3 regions of the Tessaracoccus zhenghani genome follow, and region 2 is predicted to be linked to each of the others. Evidence: riboswitches for the same ligand, from Rfam matches in the RefSeq annotation. Region 2 holds a riboswitch; each other region holds the start of a gene.
What was found. A riboswitch is a leader RNA that binds a small molecule or an ion and turns the genes downstream of it on or off. The one in region 2 is predicted to bind thiamine pyrophosphate.
Positions count from the first base shown of each region.

Region 1 (6,559 bases), 290 kb from region 2:
ATGCGGGCCTGGGCGCGGCCGCTCAGCCAGAGAGCGGCGGACACGATGACGAGCTGGGTGATCGACAGGGCGGCGGCCGACGGCAGGTCGAGGAGTTGCGTGGTGAGGAACCAGATCTCGGTCTCGATGGTGCGGTAGCGGGTCTGGCCCAGCACCATCACAATGCCGTAGCTGGAGGCGCTGAACAGGAACACCAGGGATGCGCCGGAGACAATCGCCGGCGTCAGGGCCGGCAGCGTCACGGTGCGCAGTGTGCGGAGGGGAGAGGCGCCCAGCGTGCCGGCGGCCTGGGCCAGGCGCGGGTCGAGGCGCGCCCAGAGGGTGCCCACCGTGCGCACGATCACGGAGTAGTTGAAGAACACCATCGCGGCGAGGATGGCGGCCGGGGTGCCGGCCAGGCCGAGCCAGCCGAGCAGCCCGTCGGGGCGCAGCAATGAGCCGAATGCGACGCCCACCACCACCGTGGGCAGCACGAAGGGGATGGTGATGAGGGCGCGCAAGGTGTCGCGGCCGCGGAACCGGCAGCGGTAGAGGAGGTAGGCGCCCGGCAACCCGAGCACCAGACACAGCAGCGTGGAGGCGGTGGCCGTGCCGAGGGTGAACCAGATGGCCCCCCAGGTGCGGCGGGAGCCGAAGACTGAACTGAAACCCTCGAGCGTCCATGAGGTGTCGTCGTGGAAGCCCCGCAGCACGAGCGCGGCGGCGGGCCACGCGAAGAAGAGCGTCAGGAAGGCGGCCGGAACGAGCGCCGTCAGCGCCCATCCCAGCCGCCAACCCAGGGTCGATCTCACCCCATGGCCTCGGTCCAGTCACGGATCCACTGGTCGCGGTTCGCGTCGATCTCTTCGGGGGAGACCTCCACCGGCGACGGTGCCAGCGGCGCGAAGCGGGCCCACTCCTCGGGCAGTTCGGTGTCGGTCGCCGCAGGGTACATGTACATCTCGGTGGGGAACACGCTCTGCACCTCGGGGCTGAGCAGGAAGTCGACGAAGGCGCGGGCGCCTTCCTCGTTCTGGGCGCCCGCGAGGACGCCGGCGTACTCGACCTGGCGGAAGCACGTGTCCAGCAGCGCTTCGGTGGTGGATTCGTCCCCGTCCACTGTGTACGCGGGGGAGGTGGCGTAGCTCAGCACCAGCGGGCGGGGCCCTGCGCCGTCGGCGCCCGAGAAGTCCGTGTAGTAGGCCTCGGTCCAACCCGAGGCGACCTTCAGGCCGTTGTCCGCCAGGGCGGACCAGTAGTCGAGCCAGCCGTCGCCCTTCTCGCCGATGGTGGCGAGCAGGAAGGCCAGGCCCGGCGAGGAGGACGCCGGGTGGGTCACGACGAGGAGGTCCTTGTATTCGGGTTTGAGGAGGTCGTCGAGGGTGGCCGGGATGGTCAGGTCGTGCTCGGCGAACCAGCGCTTGTCGGCGTTGATGCACACGTCGCCGAAGTCGATGGGCGTGAGGCCCTCGGTGGCCATGGCCCTGGCCTCCTCCGGGAGGGCCTCTGACTCGTAACCGGAGAGGACACCCTCCTCCGCGGCGCGCGAGGCGTAGGTGTTGTCGATGCCGAACACCACGTCGCCGAGCGGCGAGTCCTTCGTGAGGATGAGCTGGTTGACCAGGGTGCCGCTGTCGCCGGGCTGGACGTAGGTCACGTCCAGGCCGGATTCCTCGGCGAACCGGGCCTTGAGGTCGTCCGGCAGGCTGAACGAATCGTGGGTCACCACCGTCAAGGTCGACGACGAGGTGAGCGCCTCGGACGTCTCGCGCGCGGGGCCTTCCGTGCCCCCCGGGGTGGCCGCTCCGCCGCAGGCCGCCAGCGCCAGCACGGCGGCGGCCGCGATGGCAGAGTGTACGAAGAACTTCATGTCCGCTCCTTCAAGAGGAGGGCTCGGCGGATGCCGAGGAGAATTCCCAACTCCCTACGCCGGTGCTAACCGGATCAGGTTTGAGGGTCTGCGGCCTCCCGCACTCTCAGCGCCCCGGTGGCGCTCCCCTGTGTTCGGCGTCCACCTTAGCGCAGTCCGGGAAGTGCTCTCCAGGGGGTTCGCGGCTGACGGGCGTCTGTCAGGAACCGCTGGAGTCCGTGATCCGCAGCAGGGCGTCGCGGATCTGGCGCGCACGGCGTGGGCCGATCCCGTCGATCTCCATCAACTGCGACACGGAGGCGCCGAACATCTCCTGCAGGGTGTACCTGCCCACCAGCTTCGACACCATCGGCGCCGGTAACCGGCCCACCCGGGAGAGGAGTCGCACGCCGCGCGTCTCCAGGCTCTGTTCCAGGTTGGCGTTCGCCCCGAACCCCAGCCGCTCCGCCACCAGGCCGCCGCTGAAGAGTTCCTCGGGAGAGAAGTTGTGCAGGGCCAGCAGGTCGAATTCCGAGGGGTCCGACAGGTTGTGCGCGTAGTCCTCCGTCAGCAGATCCGCGACCCCCTCGAAGTGGCTGGCCAGTTCCGTGTGCTGCAGCGCGACCATCCTCCCCTCGACCCCGAGGATGTCCACATGGAACTGCATCTCCGTGGACAACCTGCGGGTGAGTTCCAGGCGGTGCGCGACGTGGGTGAGGTCGCGCAGGGTGACCTGCTCGCCGATCTCGAGCAGCGTGAACTGCTCCATCTGGTCTGTGAGCCGCGTGACGACGCGCGACAGAGTGGCCAGCGTCTGGTTCGCCCGGCTGATCACCTGGGGCACGGTCTCGACGGGATGGCGCCGGCCCCCCAGGAAGAGGGAGACGGTGCTCATAGAGGCCGATACGGTGACCACCGGCACGCCGGCAGACTGGGCCGTGCGGTCCGCCGACCGGTGCCTGGTGCCCGTCTCGGCCGTGGGAAGATCGCCCTCCGGCACGAGGTGCACGCCGGCGGCCACGATGCGGCTGAGGTCGTTGGAGAGGATGATCGCCCCGTCGAGCTTCGCGAGTTCGCGGAGATTCTGCTCGGTGCAGTCGACGCCGAGTTGGAAGCCGCCCGAGCACACCTGCTGGACCCTCGTGTTGTTGCCGAGCACGATGAGGGCGCCGGTGCGGCCGAGCAGGATGCGATCCAGGCCCCCGCGCAGCTGGGTGCCCGGCGCGAGCAACCGCAGATAGCGGCGGATGGCGGACCTTGGCACCTGGACTCCTTACGTCGGGGTCAGTCTACGGGGCGTCGTCGTACAGCTTGCGGCGCCTGTCACGGCGCTTGACGCGTCGGACCGGGGGCCGGTCCTCGAAGAGGATCCCGACCACCATGACGAGGCCCCCGATGGCGGCGATGAGGAAGAAGATCGCGCCCAGCGCGGGGTAGCCCAGTAGGTGGGGCCCGACGTCGGCGACCATCAGCAGGGCGGCCGCCACCGTGATCGCGGCCAGGATCAGCGCGACCGACACCCGGTTGGCCACCTGGTGCAGCACCATGTGGAGCCGGTCCTCGTCGACGGCGTTGATGTTGAAGCTCAACTCGCCCTCGGCGAGGGAGTCGAGGATGCGGTTCGCGCGGCGGGGGAGCCGCTCGATGAACTCCTTGCCCTCCAGCCCGCTCAGCAGCGTCTGGCCGGCGCTCGGGCTGAAACCGGCGCGGAGGATGGTGGAGACGTTGGCGCGGATGGCCTCGATGGGCGTGAAGCCGGGATCCAGGTGCTGCGTGGCCTGATCCAGGTTCAGCAGCGCCTTGCCCACCATCGTCATCTCCGCGGGAGGACGGAGTCCGTGTTCCCCTGAGAGCCGGGCCAGTTCCATCAGCACGGTGCCCGCCTGGAGATCCGGGCCCATGGCGAGCGTGGTGGACACGAGGTGGGTGACGGAGTCACGGAAGGCCGCCGCATCGTAGTCCTCCAGCGGGTGGCCCATCCCGGCCAGCACCATGGCCGCGGCCTCGCCGTCGGCGTCGCCGATGGCCACGAGCAGCTTCACCAGCGACGTCCGGACCCGCGCGGGCAGACGCACCACCATGCCCACGTCGAGGATGGCGATGCGGTGGTCCGGGGTGAGGAACAGGTTGCCGGGGTGGGGATCCGCGTGGAGGATGCCGTCCACCAGCATGGCCTTCAGCATGAAGTGGAACAGCGAACCCGCCAGCGCCGGGCCGTCGACGTCGAGCAGTTCGATCCTGCCGACGTCGGTGATCTTCTTCCCGGGCATCAACTCGAGCGTGAGCACCTCGTCTGTGGAGTAGTCGTCGATGGGGGTGGGCACCACGAGGTCGCGTTCGTCCTCGGCGAGGTCCGCGAACAGGCGCAGGTTCGCCGCCTCCTTGCGGTAGTCCAGCTCGTCGGCCATGGAGCGCCGGAACTGGGCCAGCATCCGCGCGGCACCGAGGCGGGGGCCGACGGGTGTGTTGTGGTCCACGAAATCTGCCAGGCCTGCGAGGGAATCCAGGTCGTTGCGCACCCGGTCGCGCACGCCGGGGCGCAACACCTTCACGACGACGTCGCGGCCGGACTTCGTCACCCCCCGGTGCACCTGCGCGAGGGAGGCGGCGGCGATCGGCACGTCGTCGAACTCCGAGAACATCGCGTTCACGGACGCGCCCAGCGACTCTTCGATGCGCGCGCGAATCTGTTCGACGGGCACCACTTCGACGTCGTCCTGCAACCGGCTGAGCTCGTCGGTGTAGACGGCGGGCAGCAGGTCACGCCGCGTGGACAGGAGTTGCCCGAACTTGATGAAGGTGGGGCCCATCTCCTCGAGCGACCGCGTGAAGTTGCGCGCGTCCTCAGCCGTCTTGTTGCTGTCCGGCGAGTCACCAGGGATCTCGGAGCTCTGCGTGCTGAAGGCGCCCATGTGGCGCACCAGCAGCGTGCCCAACCTGGTGATCATGGCCATGTCCGGCATCGTTGCTCCCTGTCCCTGGTTCTGCCCACAGCGTAGTCGACCCCGGTTTCGCCGGTTGACCTTCACGCGACGTGAGGCTTTACGTTCTGAGGCATGACACGAAATGCCCAGACCCTGATCAATCAGCTCGATTCCCCCGTCGGCACCGACCGTCGCATGGCCGCGCTGGCTCTCGGGTCCATCAAGGACCCGGCCGTCGTCCCGGCGCTGCTGGCGCACCTGAAGACGGAGACCGACGGACGCGTGCGGGAGGACCTCACGTGGGCCGTGGTGCAGCACGCCGACGAGGCTAACGACGAGATCCTCGCCATGCTGCAGAGCGACTCCGAGCACGTCCGTTTCACCGGGGCCCACGTGGTGAGCAAGGTGGGCAACCCGGAGCACTTCGAGCACGTCCGTGGGCTGGTGGCGGACCCGCACAAGGACGTCGCGCTCAAGGCGTACCGGGCCGCTGCCAACACGGGCGGCCATTTGGCCGCCGGTGACCTGGCCGCCCGCTTGGGCGACGGCGACGACTGGCAACGCGACGCGCTGAGTGACGCCTTCCGCAAGCTCGGCCAGGGCGGTGTGGCCGCACTGGTGGCACGGCTGACCGACGAGTCGACGGCCGTGCGTGAGCACGCCGCCGAGGCGCTCGGCTACGTCGGCGGACCCGAGGCGGACAGCGCCGCTGAAGCCCTGGAGAAGGCCACGGCCGACGAGGACGCCGACGTGCGGCTCGCCGCCGTCTCCGCGCTCGGTCAACTGGGCTACGCCTCTGACGAAGCACTGGCCCGCGTGGCTGAGGGCGACGACCGCTCGCTCGCGGCCGTCGCGCGTCGCTTCCTCGAGGAGCGGGTGCACAACCCCTCCTGAGCTCCAGTGGCGGCCGGGGCCCGTCGGTCAATCCGACAGGCCCCGGTCAGCCGCCGAGATGCTTGGGCTGGACGGGTGTGAACGGCACCGCGCCGAGGTCGTCGGTGCCGTCCTCGTCGATGTCATCGTCAAGGTTGTCGTCGTCCGCATCCAGGACGGTGCCGGTGTCGGAATCGATCGCCGGATCGTCTTCGAGTTCGTCGGCGATCTCCTCGTCCGAGCGGCGGGGGTCCTCCGCTCCCGTGTCCGGGTCCTGCGCCTTCACGCCGGGGAGGGGAGTGATGTCCTCTGGGAGCTGGCCGCTGCCGTGGTACTGGTCGCTGTTCATTGCCGTCCTCCTGTTTCGGGTGATCGACGCTACCAGCCGGGGCGCTCAATCGGCGGTCAGCGGCGACGCGACGTGGGGCGGCGGGCTAGGACGACCCGAGCAACCGCCGCGCCACCAACCGGGTGCGATCGTCTGTCGACGAGGCCTCCTCCCGGATGGCGGCGGCCGCCTCGGGTTCGGGTCGTTCGCCCAGCGCCAGCAGGGCGGCCAGGCGCACCTCGGGGTCCGCGTCGTGCAGCGCGGCGATGAGCACCGGCACGTCGGCCGGGTCCGAGTGACCCGCGAGGGCCTCGATGGCGTGCAAGCGCGCGACGGCCGAAGCGTCGACGGCTGCGTCCCTGAGCAACCATCCAGCTTCGGGGATGCGCCCGAGGCTCCGGGTCACCTCCTCACGCACCGCGCCGCGCTCATCGGAGAGCAACGGCACCAGCAGCTTCGCTGCGGCCTCGCCGCCGACCTGTCCCAGCCCGAAGGCAGCCCTGGCGGCGACCTCCTCGGAGTCGTCGTGCGCGAGCTCTCCCAGCGTGGCGATCCCCACCGGGTCGCGGAGTTTGCCCAGGACGTGGGCCAGTGACCGGCGGGCCT
Region 1 covers NZ_CM137275.1:1,611,552-1,618,110, reverse strand. The annotation lists gene ACX1DX_RS07785 (ABC transporter permease) at 1-791, opposite strand, end outside; gene ACX1DX_RS07780 (thiamine ABC transporter substrate-binding protein) at 788-1,849, opposite strand; TPP riboswitch at 1,884-1,989, opposite strand; gene disA (DNA integrity scanning diadenylate cyclase DisA) at 2,049-3,092, opposite strand; gene ACX1DX_RS07770 (ABC1 kinase family protein) at 3,118-4,782, opposite strand; gene ACX1DX_RS07765 (HEAT repeat domain-containing protein) at 4,885-5,646, shown strand; gene ACX1DX_RS07760 (hypothetical protein) at 5,693-5,974, opposite strand; gene ACX1DX_RS07755 (HEAT repeat domain-containing protein) at 6,060-6,559, opposite strand, start outside.
Region 1: another riboswitch for thiamine pyrophosphate. It lies ahead of ACX1DX_RS07780 (thiamine ABC transporter substrate-binding protein); the one in region 2 lies ahead of thiC (phosphomethylpyrimidine synthase ThiC).

Region 2 (6,559 bases):
AAAAATCTACAAAGATGCTCGCGTCCACTGTGAAGTTCTCAAAATACGGGCGAGCCCAGGACAACAACCACCCCGAAAGGCGACTGCCACCATGGTCCGCTAGAAGGCGTTGCACAAACAACCGACCCTTCAGGACCCAACAGCGTGCTTAGCCCGACACCAACCATCCCCCGAATTTCCACTCCCAGACCACAAGGACCCAGGCTGTACTGACGAGAAACGACTTCCTCCGAACTTCAAAAGTCAATGTTCCACATTCCGGTGCCGGCCGCGCTGGAAACACCTGTCCCAGAACACGACCATGAGCACCACAGTCAAAAACCGTGCTGCTACAGGCTCCTTAGAAAGGAGGTGATCCAGCCGCACCTTCCGGTACGGCTACCTTGTTACGACTTAGTCCTAATTACCGGTCCCACCTTCGACGGCTCCCTCCCACAAGGGGTTAGGCCACCGGCTTCGGGTGTTACCGACTTTCATGACTTGACGGGCGGTGTGTACAAGCCCCGGGAACGTATTCACCGCAGCGTTGCTGATCTGCGATTACTAGCGACTCCGACTTCATGGGGTCGAGTTGCAGACCCCAATCCGAACTGAGACCGGCTTTTTGAGATTCGCTCACCCTTGCAGGTTCGCAGCTCTTTGTACCGGCCATTGTAGCATGCGTGAAGCCCTGGACATAAGGGGCATGATGACTTGACGTCATCCCCACCTTCCTCCGAGTTGACCCCGGCGGTCTCCTATGAGTCCCCGGCATTACCCGCTGGCAACATAGGACGAGGGTTGCGCTCGTTGCGGGACTTAACCCAACATCTCACGACACGAGCTGACGACAGCCATGCACCACCTGTAAACCGACCATAAAGGGGCACCTATCTCTAGATGTTTCCGGCATATGTCAAACCCAGGTAAGGTTCTTCGCGTTGCATCGAATTAATCCGCATGCTCCGCCGCTTGTGCGGGGCCCCGTCAATTCCTTTGAGTTTTAGCCTTGCGGCCGTACTCCCCAGGCGGGGTACTTAATGCGTTAGCTGCGGCACGGAGTTCGTGGAATGAACCCCACACCTAGTACCCACCGTTTACGGCGTGGACTACCAGGGTATCTAAGCCTGTTTGCTCCCCACGCTTTCGCTTCTCAGCGTCAGGAAAGGTCCAGAGAACCGCCTTCGCCACTGGTGTTCCTCCTGATATCTACGCATTCCACCGCTTCACCAGGAATTCCATTCTCCCCTACCTTCCTCAAGTCTGCCCGTATCGGAAGCAGGCTCAGGGTTAAGCCCTGAGTTTTCACTACCGACGCAACAAACCGCCTACAAGCTCTTTACGCCCAATAAATCCGGACAACGCTCGCACCCTACGTATCACCGCGGCTGCTGGCACGTAGTTAGCCGGTGCTTCTTCTGCAGGTACCGTCACTCTCGCTTCGTCCCTGCTGAAAGCGGTTTACAACCCGAAGGCCGTCATCCCGCACGCGGCGTTGCTGCATCAGACTTGCGTCCATTGTGCAATATTCCCCACTGCTGCCTCCCGTAGGAGTTTGGGCCGTATCTCAGTCCCAATGTGGCCGGTCACCCTCTCAGGCCGGCTACCCGTCGAAGCCTTGGTGAGCCACTACCTCACCAACAAGCTGATAGGCCGCGAGTCCATCCTTGACCGCCGGAGCTTTCAAACCAACACGATGCCGTGCAGGCTGGTATCCGGTATTAGCACCTGTTTCCAGGAGTTATCCCAAAGTCAAGGGCAGGTTACTCACGTGTTACTCACCCGTTCGCCACTCGTGTACCCCCGAAAGGGCCTTACCGTTCGACTTGCATGTGTTAAGCACGCCGCCAGCGTTCGTCCTGAGCCAGGATCAAACTCTCCGTTGAAAATTATCAGTACAGACACCCCAAAAGGCACCTGCTCAACTGTCAACTAGTTTGATACCGACAAAATCCAAAAAACTGGACTTTAATCAATATTAATTCAAAGGAATCCATCCCCAACCAAAGCTGGGAGACGGGTTCGCACGACAAGACTCCGAAAAGCCTTGCCAGTGCATGTATTTGGCATTGACTTAAAGCACACTGTTGAGTTCTCAAGTTTCGGGTGCGACCCGCGCTTCAACCACACCATTTTCCGTGCGATTCCCGCTTGGGGCAACTCGATCAACTTTACTTGCCGTGTTCCAGCCTGTCAAATCGGCCGGTTTGGCTTGTTCCGTTGAGTTGTATTTGCCGCTTGGGCAACCCGCAGAACTTTACTTGTTGGCCTCCCCGTGTCAAATCGCTTGATCTGGGTGGATCAGCCGCAAATAAGCATGAATTCCCATGTGACTGGGGGTTTTGCTTGTTCAGCAGTCGCTTGCGCGAAGACCAATACTAGACAGACTCTGCGGAGAAGTCAAAATCGGTGTAGGGCTGGGCTCGCCTGCCGGCTGCGCGTCGCGTCGAGTCGCGAGGCGATGTCGTCCTGACAGGGGCTTGTGCTCCCACGAGGCGAGTGCGGAGCGTTCGCCATGAGACGTCGGTGGCGGTGAGCTCCCGCTGTGGTTGGCTTCAGACACCCCACGGGTGCCCGGGCACGGGCTGAGATCAAGCTGATGCCGCTTGCGACCGTCGAACCTGTCCGGGTCATGCCGGCGAAGGAAGAGAGTCAGATGGAAATCCATCCGCAGCATCGTGCCGTCACCATCTCCGATGGCGACATCCACGTCCCGGTCACCGCCATCAGCTTGGCGGACTCCCCTGGTGACGTCCCCAATGCCGACGTGCACGTCTACCGCACGTGTGGCCCCACCGTCGATCCTGTGGAAGGGCTTGCCCCGAAGCGCCGGGAGTGGATTGCCGGGCGAGGTGACACTGAACTCCATTCGGCGCGCTCCACCGACCTGGCCGACGACGGCCGGGCGGCCGTGCGTCGTGGCGCGGCCTCCGATGAATGGCGCGGCCGCAGGCAGGAGCCCATCCGAGCCATACCCGGCAAGAGGGTGACGCAGCTGCACTATGCCCGCAATGGCGTCGTCACCCCGGAGATGCGTTACGTGGCGCTGCGCGAGGGCGTCGCCGTCGAGAAGGTGGTGGAAGAGGTGGCGTCCGGCCGAGCGATCATCCCCGCCAACATCAACCACCCTGAGGCCGAACCGATGATCATCGGCAGGGCGTTCCTGACGAAGGTCAACGCCAACATCGGCAACTCCGCCGTCACCAGTTCCATCGCGGAGGAGGTGGACAAGCTGACGTGGGCTACCCGCTGGGGCGCCGACACAGTCATGGACCTCTCCACCGGTGATGACATTCACACCACGCGCGAATGGATCGTCCGCAACAGCCCCGTGCCCATCGGTACCGTGCCGCTCTACCAGGCGCTGGAGAAGGTGGACGGCAAGGCCGAGGAGCTCACATGGAAGGTGTACCGGGACACGGTCATCGAGCAGGCCGAGCAGGGCGTCGACTACATGACCGTCCACGCCGGCGTCCTCTTGAGGTACGTGCCGCTGACGGCTGATCGCGTCACGGGCATCGTCAGCCGGGGTGGGTCGATCATGGCCGGCTGGATGCTTGCTCACCACCGGGAGTCGTTCCTCTACGAGCACTTCGACGAACTGTGCGAGATCTTCGCGGCCTACGACATCTCGTTCAGCCTGGGCGACGGGCTGCGGCCCGGCTCCATCGCCGACGCGAACGACGAGGCTCAGTTCGCCGAGCTGCGCACCCTCGCCGAGCTGACGAAGCGGGCCTGGGAGTACGACGTGCAGGTAATGGTGGAGGGCCCCGGCCACATCCCGCTGAACCTCGTGGAGGAGAACGTACGCCTCGAGCAGGACTGGTGCCACGGCGCGCCGTTCTACACGCTGGGGCCGCTGGTCACCGACATCGCCCCGGGGTACGACCACATCACCTCCGCCATCGGGGCCGCAGTGATCGCCATGCACGGCACCGCGATGCTCTGTTACGTCACCCCCAAGGAACACCTGGGGCTGCCGAACCGCGACGACGTGAAGACCGGCGTCATCACGTACAAGATTGCGGCCCACGCCGCCGATGTCGCCAAGGGACACCCCGGGGCGCAGGTCCGCGACGACGCCTTGAGCAAGGCGCGGTTCGAGTTCCGGTGGCACGACCAGTTCGCGCTGTCGCTCGACCCGGACACCGCCATCGCGTTCCACGACGAGACCCTGCCCGCGGAGCCGGCGAAGACGGCGCACTTCTGCTCGATGTGTGGGCCGAAGTTCTGCTCGATGAAGATCAGCGGCGACATCAGGGCCCGGTTCGGTTCCGGTGTCGACGCGGAGTCGGGCATGGCGGCGAAGTCGCGGGAGTTCAGGGAGATGGGTGCACAGGTGTACCTGGACATCTCCGAGGCGCAGAGCGCCTGATTCTGGCGGGCTGGCCGCGGCCCGGAGGGATCGCGGCTAGCCTCGGCCCATGGGGGACAAGTCGTCGACCGCGTTCAATTTCAAGCGGTGGAAGCACTTCGGTAAAGATCGCTTATACGTGATTCGCTCCAGTGACGGGGTGCAGCTGGGTTATCAGGACATGGATGCCCACACGCTGCACCCAGAGTCACCGGAGCTCTCCGCGGAACTCGAGGCGGCCGTTGGCTATTGGCGCCGCCCAAGTGCCGAGCCGAGCCAATCGACGAAGCCGCCGGCGAGGCCGAAGGATCCCGCGGCGTTCACCGCATCCCGCCCCCCGGGACGGGCCGTCGGGGCAGTCCCCAGCAAGCCCACTCCCGTCCTCGACCTCATCCACAACACACCGGGCGTATCGCTCCAGGCACAGATCGAGGCCGCCCACGCGGTCGGCCAGCGCGCCACCATCCTGCGAAGCATCCTTCTTGGGAAGCACGCGCGCTCGCCGTGGGAGCGGGGTGCCATCGGTGAGCGGCTGGTGGCCGCTGAGCTCGAGAGATTGCGGAAGGCGGATCCACGATGGCGCTTCCTTCACTCGATCCCGGTGGGAACGAAGGACTCAGACATCGACCACCTACTGATCGGTCCAGCGGGCGTCTTCACCATCAATTCGAAGAACCACGCCGGGATGAAGGTATGGGTGGGCGGCAACACGTTCATGGTCAACGGCGTGCGCCAGCCCTATATCCGCAACTCGCGCCACGAGGCCAGCAGGGCAGCCAAGCTCCTCGGGAAGGCCGCGGGCTTCGCCGTCGCCGTGCGCGGCATGGTCGTGCCGGTGAACGCCGACACCTTCGTCGTGAAGGCGGCACCCGAGGACGTCACCGTCATCAACCGCAGCCGCCTGGTGAGGCACCTCCGGCGCTTGCCGGAGCGACTCCCTCAGCACACCGTCGAGAAGGTGTTCGAGCTTGCCCGCCGGAGCACCACGTGGCTCGGTTGAGCCGCTGAGCTACGACCTACGGGCGGGTGGAGGCGACGAACGCGGCCACGAGGCGGGCGACGACGCCGGGCGCGGCCCGGTGGATCGCTTCGGGCTGGGGGCGCGTCAGGATGGCGATGGCCGCGATGAACTCGACCGCGCTCAGGTCTGAGTTCAGCGCCCGCCTGTCGCTCAGCGCCTTCAACACAGCCGAGACGCCGGCGAGGGAGCGCTCCTGCGCCTCGGTCACTTCAGCCGGGAGGTCTGTGCCCTGCCCGGACAAGGCGTGGGTCAATGCCCCGACCTCCAGGGCGACGAGGCGGTTCACCAGCCCGACCCACGTCGCCTCCGGGTCTGCGTCCAGCCCCTCCGCTGCGTCGGCGACGGCGGCGTCGATGTCCGCCAGCAGGTCGAGCATCACGGCGGTGACGAGCGCGTCGCGGTCTGGGTAGTTGCGGTACAGCGTCGCGATGCCCACCTCCGCTGAGTGCGCCACGGCCTCCAGCGGAACGGCGACTCCCTGCCCGGCGAACAGGTGACGTGCCTCGTCGAGGATGCGGCGCCGCCGTGCCAACGCGTCTGCCCTCATGACCGCCTTCACCTCCCTGGTTTTGACTTCGTCATCCTATCCGGAGGAAACTTCTCCGTAAACGGAGGATTTTCCTCCATAACGCAAGGAACGCATGCCCGTCACCACCGAAGCCCCCATCCGTCCCACGCTGCGCAGGCGCGCGCGAGCCATCCGCTGGTTCGGCCTCACCGCCGGCCTCTCCGTCATCCTCGTCGGCCTCCTGCTGCTGTTCATCATGCCGACGCTGAAGTCAGGCCCCCGTGACCTCCCGCTGGGGGTGGTCGCGGAGGGACCCACCGTCGACGCGATCGCCGCGGCGTTGGAGGAGCACGCGCCGGGCGGGTACCTCGTCGAGCAACTCAGCTCCAGCGCGGAACTGGACGAAGCCATCCGCTCCAAGGAGGTGCTGGGCGGGCTCGATCTCACCCGTGGCGGGTCTGCCCGGGTCGCCGTCGCCAGCGCCGGATCCACCGCGATCTCCGGCACCGTCGCCGCCACCGGCAGCGCAGTCGCCGCACAACTGGGCCTGGCAGCCACCGTCGACGATGTCGTCCCCCTTCCCGACGGCGACCCCATCGGCGCGGGCATCGGCGGCCTCGCCTTCCCCTTGGTGTTCGGCGGGATCGTGCCCGCCGTCGCGTTCCGCAAACTCCTGCCCGGGCACCGGCGCCTGGTC
Region 2 covers NZ_CM137275.1:1,903,706-1,910,264, forward strand. The annotation lists rRNA gene ACX1DX_RS09140 (16S ribosomal RNA) at 345-1,865, opposite strand; TPP riboswitch at 2,536-2,644, shown strand; gene thiC (phosphomethylpyrimidine synthase ThiC) at 2,636-4,354, shown strand; gene ACX1DX_RS09150 (nuclease-related domain-containing protein) at 4,473-5,333, shown strand; gene ACX1DX_RS09155 (TetR/AcrR family transcriptional regulator) at 5,350-5,901, opposite strand; gene ACX1DX_RS09160 (hypothetical protein) at 5,996-6,559, shown strand, end outside.

Region 3 (6,559 bases), 460 kb from region 2:
CGGCGACGAGGAACTGCAGCACGGTTTCACGCACATCGCGTGCATGGTGCCCGTCCCGGCACTGGTCAGCCAGGCCGTGGACCTCGCCGGCGAAGGGGCGATCCTCAACGCCTTCGCGGGCATCCCCGCCGGCACCCTGGGCGACTTCGACCTCCAGGGCATCGTCGAGCGCCGCATCTTCATGCTGGGCACCTCAGGCTCGGATGTCTCGGACATGCGCACCGTGCTGCGCAAGATCGAGGAAGGCATCATCGACACCCACATCAGCCTGGACGCCGTGACCGGCATGAAGGGTTTCCAGGACGCGATCGACTCGGTGATGAACCGCACCAGCGGCGGCAAGATCATGGTGTACCCGATGCTGCACGACCTCGAGCTGACGCGTCTGGTGGACATGCCGGAGAAGCTTCCGCATGTCGCCGCGAAGCTGAACAACGGCGTCTGGACCAAGCAGGCCGAGGAGGCGTTGCTGGCCGGCGCCTAGCCGACTCTAGTGGCCGCGGAGCTGCTCGATCGCCCGGCGTTCACGCTTGGTCGGGCGGCCGGCTCCGCGGTCGCGCACCGCCACGCGGCCCACCATCTCCGGGATGGGTGGCGGCTTCTCGGGCGTCCGGTCGATGTAGGCGGCCTGCGCCAGCGGCGCGCTGACCCGCTTGGCCAGACCGGGGTCCACCACCTCGAGGATCTTCTCGTCCTGGTCCTTACGCACCCGGATGACCTGGCCCGCCACCACATGCTGCGACGCCTTGGGCAGCAGGTCGTTCACCCTCACGTGCCCGCCGCGCACGGCCGAGGTTGCGAGCGAGCGGGTCTTGTACACGCGCACCGCCCACAGCCAGGCATCCAGTCGGGTCATGCGCTGATCCTAATCGCCCGGTCAATGGGCCTCGGGGAGGCCCGGTACGGTGGCGACGAGAGACCTGCCAGAAAGGAACCCCATGACCAGAAAAGCCATCGTCACCGGCCACAGCAAGGGCCTCGGTGCCGCGCTCGCCTCGCAGTTGGAGGCCGACGGCTGGGCCGTCCTCGGCGTGTCGCGCTCTGCCGGCGCCCAGGTGGACCTGGGGTCGGCGTCGGAACTGGCCGCGTGGCTGGAATCCGGCGCACTCGCGGAGTTCCTGGCGGGCGCCTCGGACATCATCCTGATCAACAACGCGGGGGCGGTGTCGCCCATCGGCTTCGTGGGCACGCTGGACCCGGCGGAGATCGAGCGGTCGGTCAACGTCAACGTGACCGCTCCCATCATCCTGACCGACGCCGTGGTGAGGCTGCGCACCGCTGGGGCGCCTCTGCGCGTGGTGCACATCAGCAGCGGGGCGGCGCGCCGCCCCCACACCACGTGGAGCACCTACTGCGCGGGCAAGGCCGCCGTCGACATGCACGCCGTGGCGCTCGCCGAGGAGAACCTCGAGGGCGTGCGCGTGGCCTCCATCGCCCCGGGGGTGGTGGACACCCAGATGCAGGAAGCCATCCGCGGCACGGACTTCCCGGCGCGAGACCAGTTCCAGGCACTGAAGGACGAGGGTCGTCTGTCATCGCCAGACGAGGCGGCCCGCAGGATCATCACGCTGCTCAACCGCGCAGACTTCGGCGAGAAGGTCATCGCGGACGTCCGCGACGCCGGCTGATTCACTTCTTGTCGACTGCCTTCTCCAGCTCCGCCTTGTTCATCTTCGAGCGGCCCTCGACGTTCTTGCGCTTGGCCTCTTCATAGAGCTGGTCCCGGGTACGGCCACCCGGCCCATTGTGGGAGCGGAGGCCACCGCGTCGGCCTGACGAGATGTCCTCGCGGGACAACCTGCTGGATTCCTTCGCCTCGCCTGCCCGAGCGCGCTCCTTGTTCACTGTGCGGGCGGCGATCTCCTCAGCCGTGTCCTCGTCCTCGCCGCGCTCCTCGAGGCCCTCCTTGATGTGCTCGTACTGCCGTTCGCGCTTGGCGCTCCATGCCTTGGGGCTCATCCCCACCTCCTGCTCGGTCCACCAACGCTACGGCGGCGTTCCACGTCCGGCTACCCCCTTTAGCGCGGACCGACGGTGGGCTAGGGTGCTGCCATCCACGCGGGTGCCCTCGGCAGAGGGCTGAGATGGGGCTGATGCGGCCCGGACCGTCCGAACCTGTCCGGGTCATGCCGGCGAAGGAAGTGAACCATGTCACACACCCTTGCAATGCCCACCACCGCGCCCCCGCGGACGCTGCCTCCCGAGGGAAAGGCTGCGCTCCGCGGCGGCGTCCTGGGCAACTACGTCGACCAACTGCACATCTTCCTGCCACTCGTCGCGCTGGCCCCGGCCCTGACCGTGCTCGCGGGGCCGCATGCCGCGGCCACCACCGGCGCCATCGTCGTGATGGCGATGCTGCTCGGCCGCCCCATCGGGGGCATGGTCTTCGGCCAGATCGCCGACCACCTCGGCCGCACCACGACGACGAAGGTCGCCATCGCCGGCACCGCGGCGTGCACGTTCGGCATCGCGGCCGTCCCCACACACGAGTCGATCGGAGGCGCGGCGATCATGATCGTCATCGCGCTGCGCTTCCTCGGCGGCATCTTCATCGCCGGGGAGTACTCAGCGGCGATCCCGCTCGCGATGGAGTGGTCGAAGCCGAGGCGCCGCGGCCTGTTCTCCGGCCTGATCATGTCGATGGCGCCGTGGGCGCAGGCCACCATCGCGTTCGCCACGGGCATCCTGCTGGTGGCGCTCGGGGCCGAGGACTACGCGGCCTGGGGCTGGCGGGCCTCCTTCGCGGCGGGCGGTCTGGCGTCGGTGGGGATGCTGATCTACTACGGGCGACACGTCACGGACGCGCCGGTGTTCCACCGCAGCCGCGCCACGGGGCGCAGGCTCGGGCTGCTGGAAGTGCTGACCGGCGCCTACGCACCGGCGTTCTGGCAGATGTTCGGCCTGATGAGCGGTTTGTGGTTCCTGACCAACACCACCGTGATCATGCTGACGCCCCGGCTGGGCACCGACGTGGGGCTGGCGCCCACGAGCGTGAGCCTGGTGATGGGGTGCGCCGCCGTCGGTCAGGCCATCGTGATGGGTGTCACGGGGCACCTTTCCACCGTGCTGGGCCGTCGGCGGTTCTTCGTCATCTGGGGAGTGCTCGCGGCGGTGTCGGCGCCGCTGTTGTGGCTGGCGATCATGAGCGGCCCGGCCGTGTGGCTGATCGCCGTGTGCGCCGTCGCCCTGCAGGTGCTGACCGTCACTGCCTACGGCCCAGTGGGCGCGTACCTGTCGGAGCGCTTCCCCACTGCCGTGCGGGCCACGGGTTACGGCACGGCCTACAGCCTGTCCATCGTCATCCCGGCCCTGTACCCCTTCTACCTGCCCACGCTGGAGGGCTGGTTCGGGCGCGACGCCGCCGTCGTGGGCCTCATGGTGTTGGGCGGCGCTCTCGTCGCGGTGTGCGGTGCGGTGGGCCCGGCCCTGCGGCCGCGGGAACTCACAGACGACCTCGAGGCTGTCGCCTCCCGTCAGGTGGCCGCATGATCGCCGACGTCATCACGGCCGTGCGCGAACGGGCGCCGCTGGTGCACTGCCTGAGTGCGGCGGTGTCGATGAACTTCGTCGCCGACGCCCTGCTCGCCGCGGGCGCGCGGCCCATGATGACCGAGACGTCGGAGGAGGCGCCGTCGATGGTGGAGGTGGCCGACGCGCTGCTGATCAACCTCGGCACCCTCTCCTCCGACGGTATGGCGGGCATCCCCGCCACCGTCGCCAGGGCCCACTCGCTGGGCACTCCCTGGGTATTGGACCCGACGGCGGTGGGGATCGCGCCGGTCCGCACGCCGCTGGCCCGCCGGTTGCTGTCCGAGGCGCCGGCCGTGGTCCGCGGCAACGCCTCGGAGATCCTGAACATCGCGGGCACCGGGGTGACGGGGCGGGGCGCCGACACCGCGCACACGCCTGAGCAGGCTGCGCAAGCGGCGACCCTGTTGGCTCGGGCCTCCCACGCCGTCGTCGCGGTGTCGGGAGCGCGCGACCTCATCACCGACGGTGAGCGCAGGATCGGCGTCACCGCCGGGCACGCGCTGTTGACCCGGGTCACCGGAACCGGCTGCACGCTGGGCGCGCTCATCGCGGCGTGCGCCGCGGTGGCTGACCCGTTCGACGCGGCCCACGCGGCGACGGCCTGGCTGTGTCTGGCCGCCGAGGACGCGGCGGCCGTCGCTTCGGGGCCGGGGTCGTTCAAGGTGGCGCTGGTGGACGCGCTCGCCACCCTGGACGCGTCGGCAGCGGATGAAAGGGCAGCAGAATGATCGACCTTCGTTGCTATGTGATCACCTCCGGGAACGGACCGGACGTGGTGGCGACGGCCGCCGCGGCGGCCGGGGCCGGCGCCGGCGTGATCCAGGTGCGGGAGAAGCACCTCTCCGCGCGGGAGCTGCTGCGCCTGACGCTCGACGTGGGGCGGGCGGTGCACGAGGCCAACCCGTCGTCGAAGGTGGTGGTCAACGACAGGGTCGACGTGGCGCTGGCCGCGCTGAGGGAGTCGCCTGAGTGGGTGCAGGGGGTGCACCTGGGGCAGGACGACCTGCCGGCGGTGGCCGCGCGTGAACTGCTCGGGCCGGCGGCGGTCATCGGCCTGACGACCGGCACGCTGGAACTCGTGCGCGCTGCGGACGAGCTCGCCGGGGTGATCGACTACGTCGGGTGCGGGCCGTTCAGGCGCACCCCGACGAAGGACTCGGGGCGCGAGCCCCTGGGTCTCGCGGGCTACCCGGCGATGGTCTCCGCGACCCGGCTACCAGTCGTCGCGATCGGCGATGTGCAGGCGGCGGATGCGCGGGCACTCGCCGAGGCGGGGGTGGCGGGAGTCGCCGTGGTGCGCGCAGTGATGGGTGCTGACGACCCGGCGGCCGTGGTCCGGGAGATCCTGGCCGCGCCCTTCGCTAGCTTCGCTCGCTCCTAGGGGGCTCAGGAGGCTGAAGCGCGGGGCGGCGCCCCCAACCGGTCGCGACGGGCTTCGGGAGTGAGCGCCCAGCGCACGATCGTCGTCGAGAAGCGGCCGAGGGGCTGACCGAACAACACGTCGAACCACCGGCCCGCGGGGAGCCGCAGTTCGCGACGCGCCCATGGGGGCAGGGTCGAGATGGCACCGGCTGCCAGCATCCAGTAGCCGGGGCGGGCGGGCCAGGGCACGGGCGGGTTCTTGAGCAGGAAGTCGACGGTGTCGAGGGCGGGCGGAGAAGCGCGCAGCTCGGGCCGGTACTTCTCGATGGCGGCAAGCAACTCAGCTTCCGTTCGCGGCAGGCTGACGGCGCCGAGCATCTCGCCGACGGGGGCCGCCTGCGCGACGTATTCGTCGGTCTCCTGCTGGGTGAGGCGCCGGTCGCCGAAGTGCTGGAAGCTGGCCAGGAAGCTCTGTGTCTCCGCGATGTGGACCCACTCGAGCAGGTGGGGGTCCGAGGCCCGGTAGGGCGTGCCGTCGTCCGTCTTGCCGCGGACGCGTTCGTGCACTGTGCGGATCCGGTCGATGAGCGCCTGGGCGGACGGGATGGGTCCGTAAGTGGTCATCGCGATGAACTCGGAGGTGCGCTGGAGGCGACCCCACGGGTCCGAGCGGTAGCCGGAATGCCCGGCGACCCCAGCCATGGCGGCCGGGTGCAGCGCCTGCAGCAGCAGCGCCCTGATGCCGCCGGCGTACATCGCGGCGTCGCCGTTGACGTGCCAAATGACGTCGTCGCGGCCGCGCCACCGATCGCCCTCGGCGCCCCAGATGAGGGCGGCCTTGGCGTCGGCGTCTTCTCCCGCGACCCGCGAACGCAGGGTGCGCCCCAGGAGTGACCGGAAGCTGGCGATCGGGTTCATCTCTCCAGCCTACGTGGCTGCGGGCGGCGCACGGGCGCGTGGACCCCAGCCCCAAGGGTGGTCTTCGCCCGCACCGCCGCCGGCTGTCACCCGGCGCCGCTAATGTGTGCGGGTAGGAGGAAATCATGAAGATCACCGACAACGGGCCTCAGCCCAACGCGTTCGACATCGAAACCGCCACGCGGGAAAACACCAACTACCGCACGGTCGCCTGGACGGGGAAGTACTTCCAGGTAACCCTCATGTCCATCCCGGTGGGAGAATCCATCGGCCTGGAGATGCACCCCGAGACAGACCAGTTCCTGCGCATCGATGCGGGTGAGGGCAAGTGCGTGATGGGCCCGTCCAAGGACAACCTGGACTTCGAGCAGGAGGTCGAGGACGGCTGGTCCATCCAGGTGCCCGCCGGCACGTGGCACGACGTCCTGAACACGGGCCAGGAGCCCCTGCAGCTCTATGTCGTCTACGCCCCCACGCACCATGCGCAGGGAACCGTCCACGAGACGGCCGCCTTAGCGGAGGCCGACGAGGAGGCGGGCGGCGACGAGCCGCCGAGCTGGTCGCACCAGCCCGCGCCGGATGCTGAGGACAAGTCGGCCTGACGCCGGCCACTTCCACCGCACCATCAGCTGGCGGTTCCGCGCTCGAAAAGAGCGCGGGACCGCCAGTTCGTTCATTCTGTGGACTCCCCATCCCCGATATTTTGATTAGCTGGGGTAATGAGCTAGGGTAACTTCCGGTCCACGAA
Region 3 covers NZ_CM137275.1:2,360,510-2,367,068, reverse strand. The annotation lists gene ACX1DX_RS11215 (alcohol dehydrogenase catalytic domain-containing protein) at 1-484, shown strand, start outside; gene hslR (Hsp15 family ribosome-associated heat shock protein) at 491-856, opposite strand; gene ACX1DX_RS11205 (SDR family NAD(P)-dependent oxidoreductase) at 939-1,628, shown strand; gene ACX1DX_RS11200 (plasmid stabilization protein) at 1,630-1,959, opposite strand; TPP riboswitch at 2,049-2,158, shown strand; gene ACX1DX_RS11195 (MFS transporter) at 2,149-3,489, shown strand; gene thiM (hydroxyethylthiazole kinase) at 3,486-4,259, shown strand; gene ACX1DX_RS11185 (thiamine phosphate synthase) at 4,256-4,912, shown strand; gene ACX1DX_RS11180 (oxygenase MpaB family protein) at 4,918-5,811, opposite strand; gene ACX1DX_RS11175 (cupin domain-containing protein) at 5,937-6,413, shown strand.
Region 3: another riboswitch for thiamine pyrophosphate. It lies ahead of ACX1DX_RS11195 (MFS transporter); the one in region 2 lies ahead of thiC (phosphomethylpyrimidine synthase ThiC).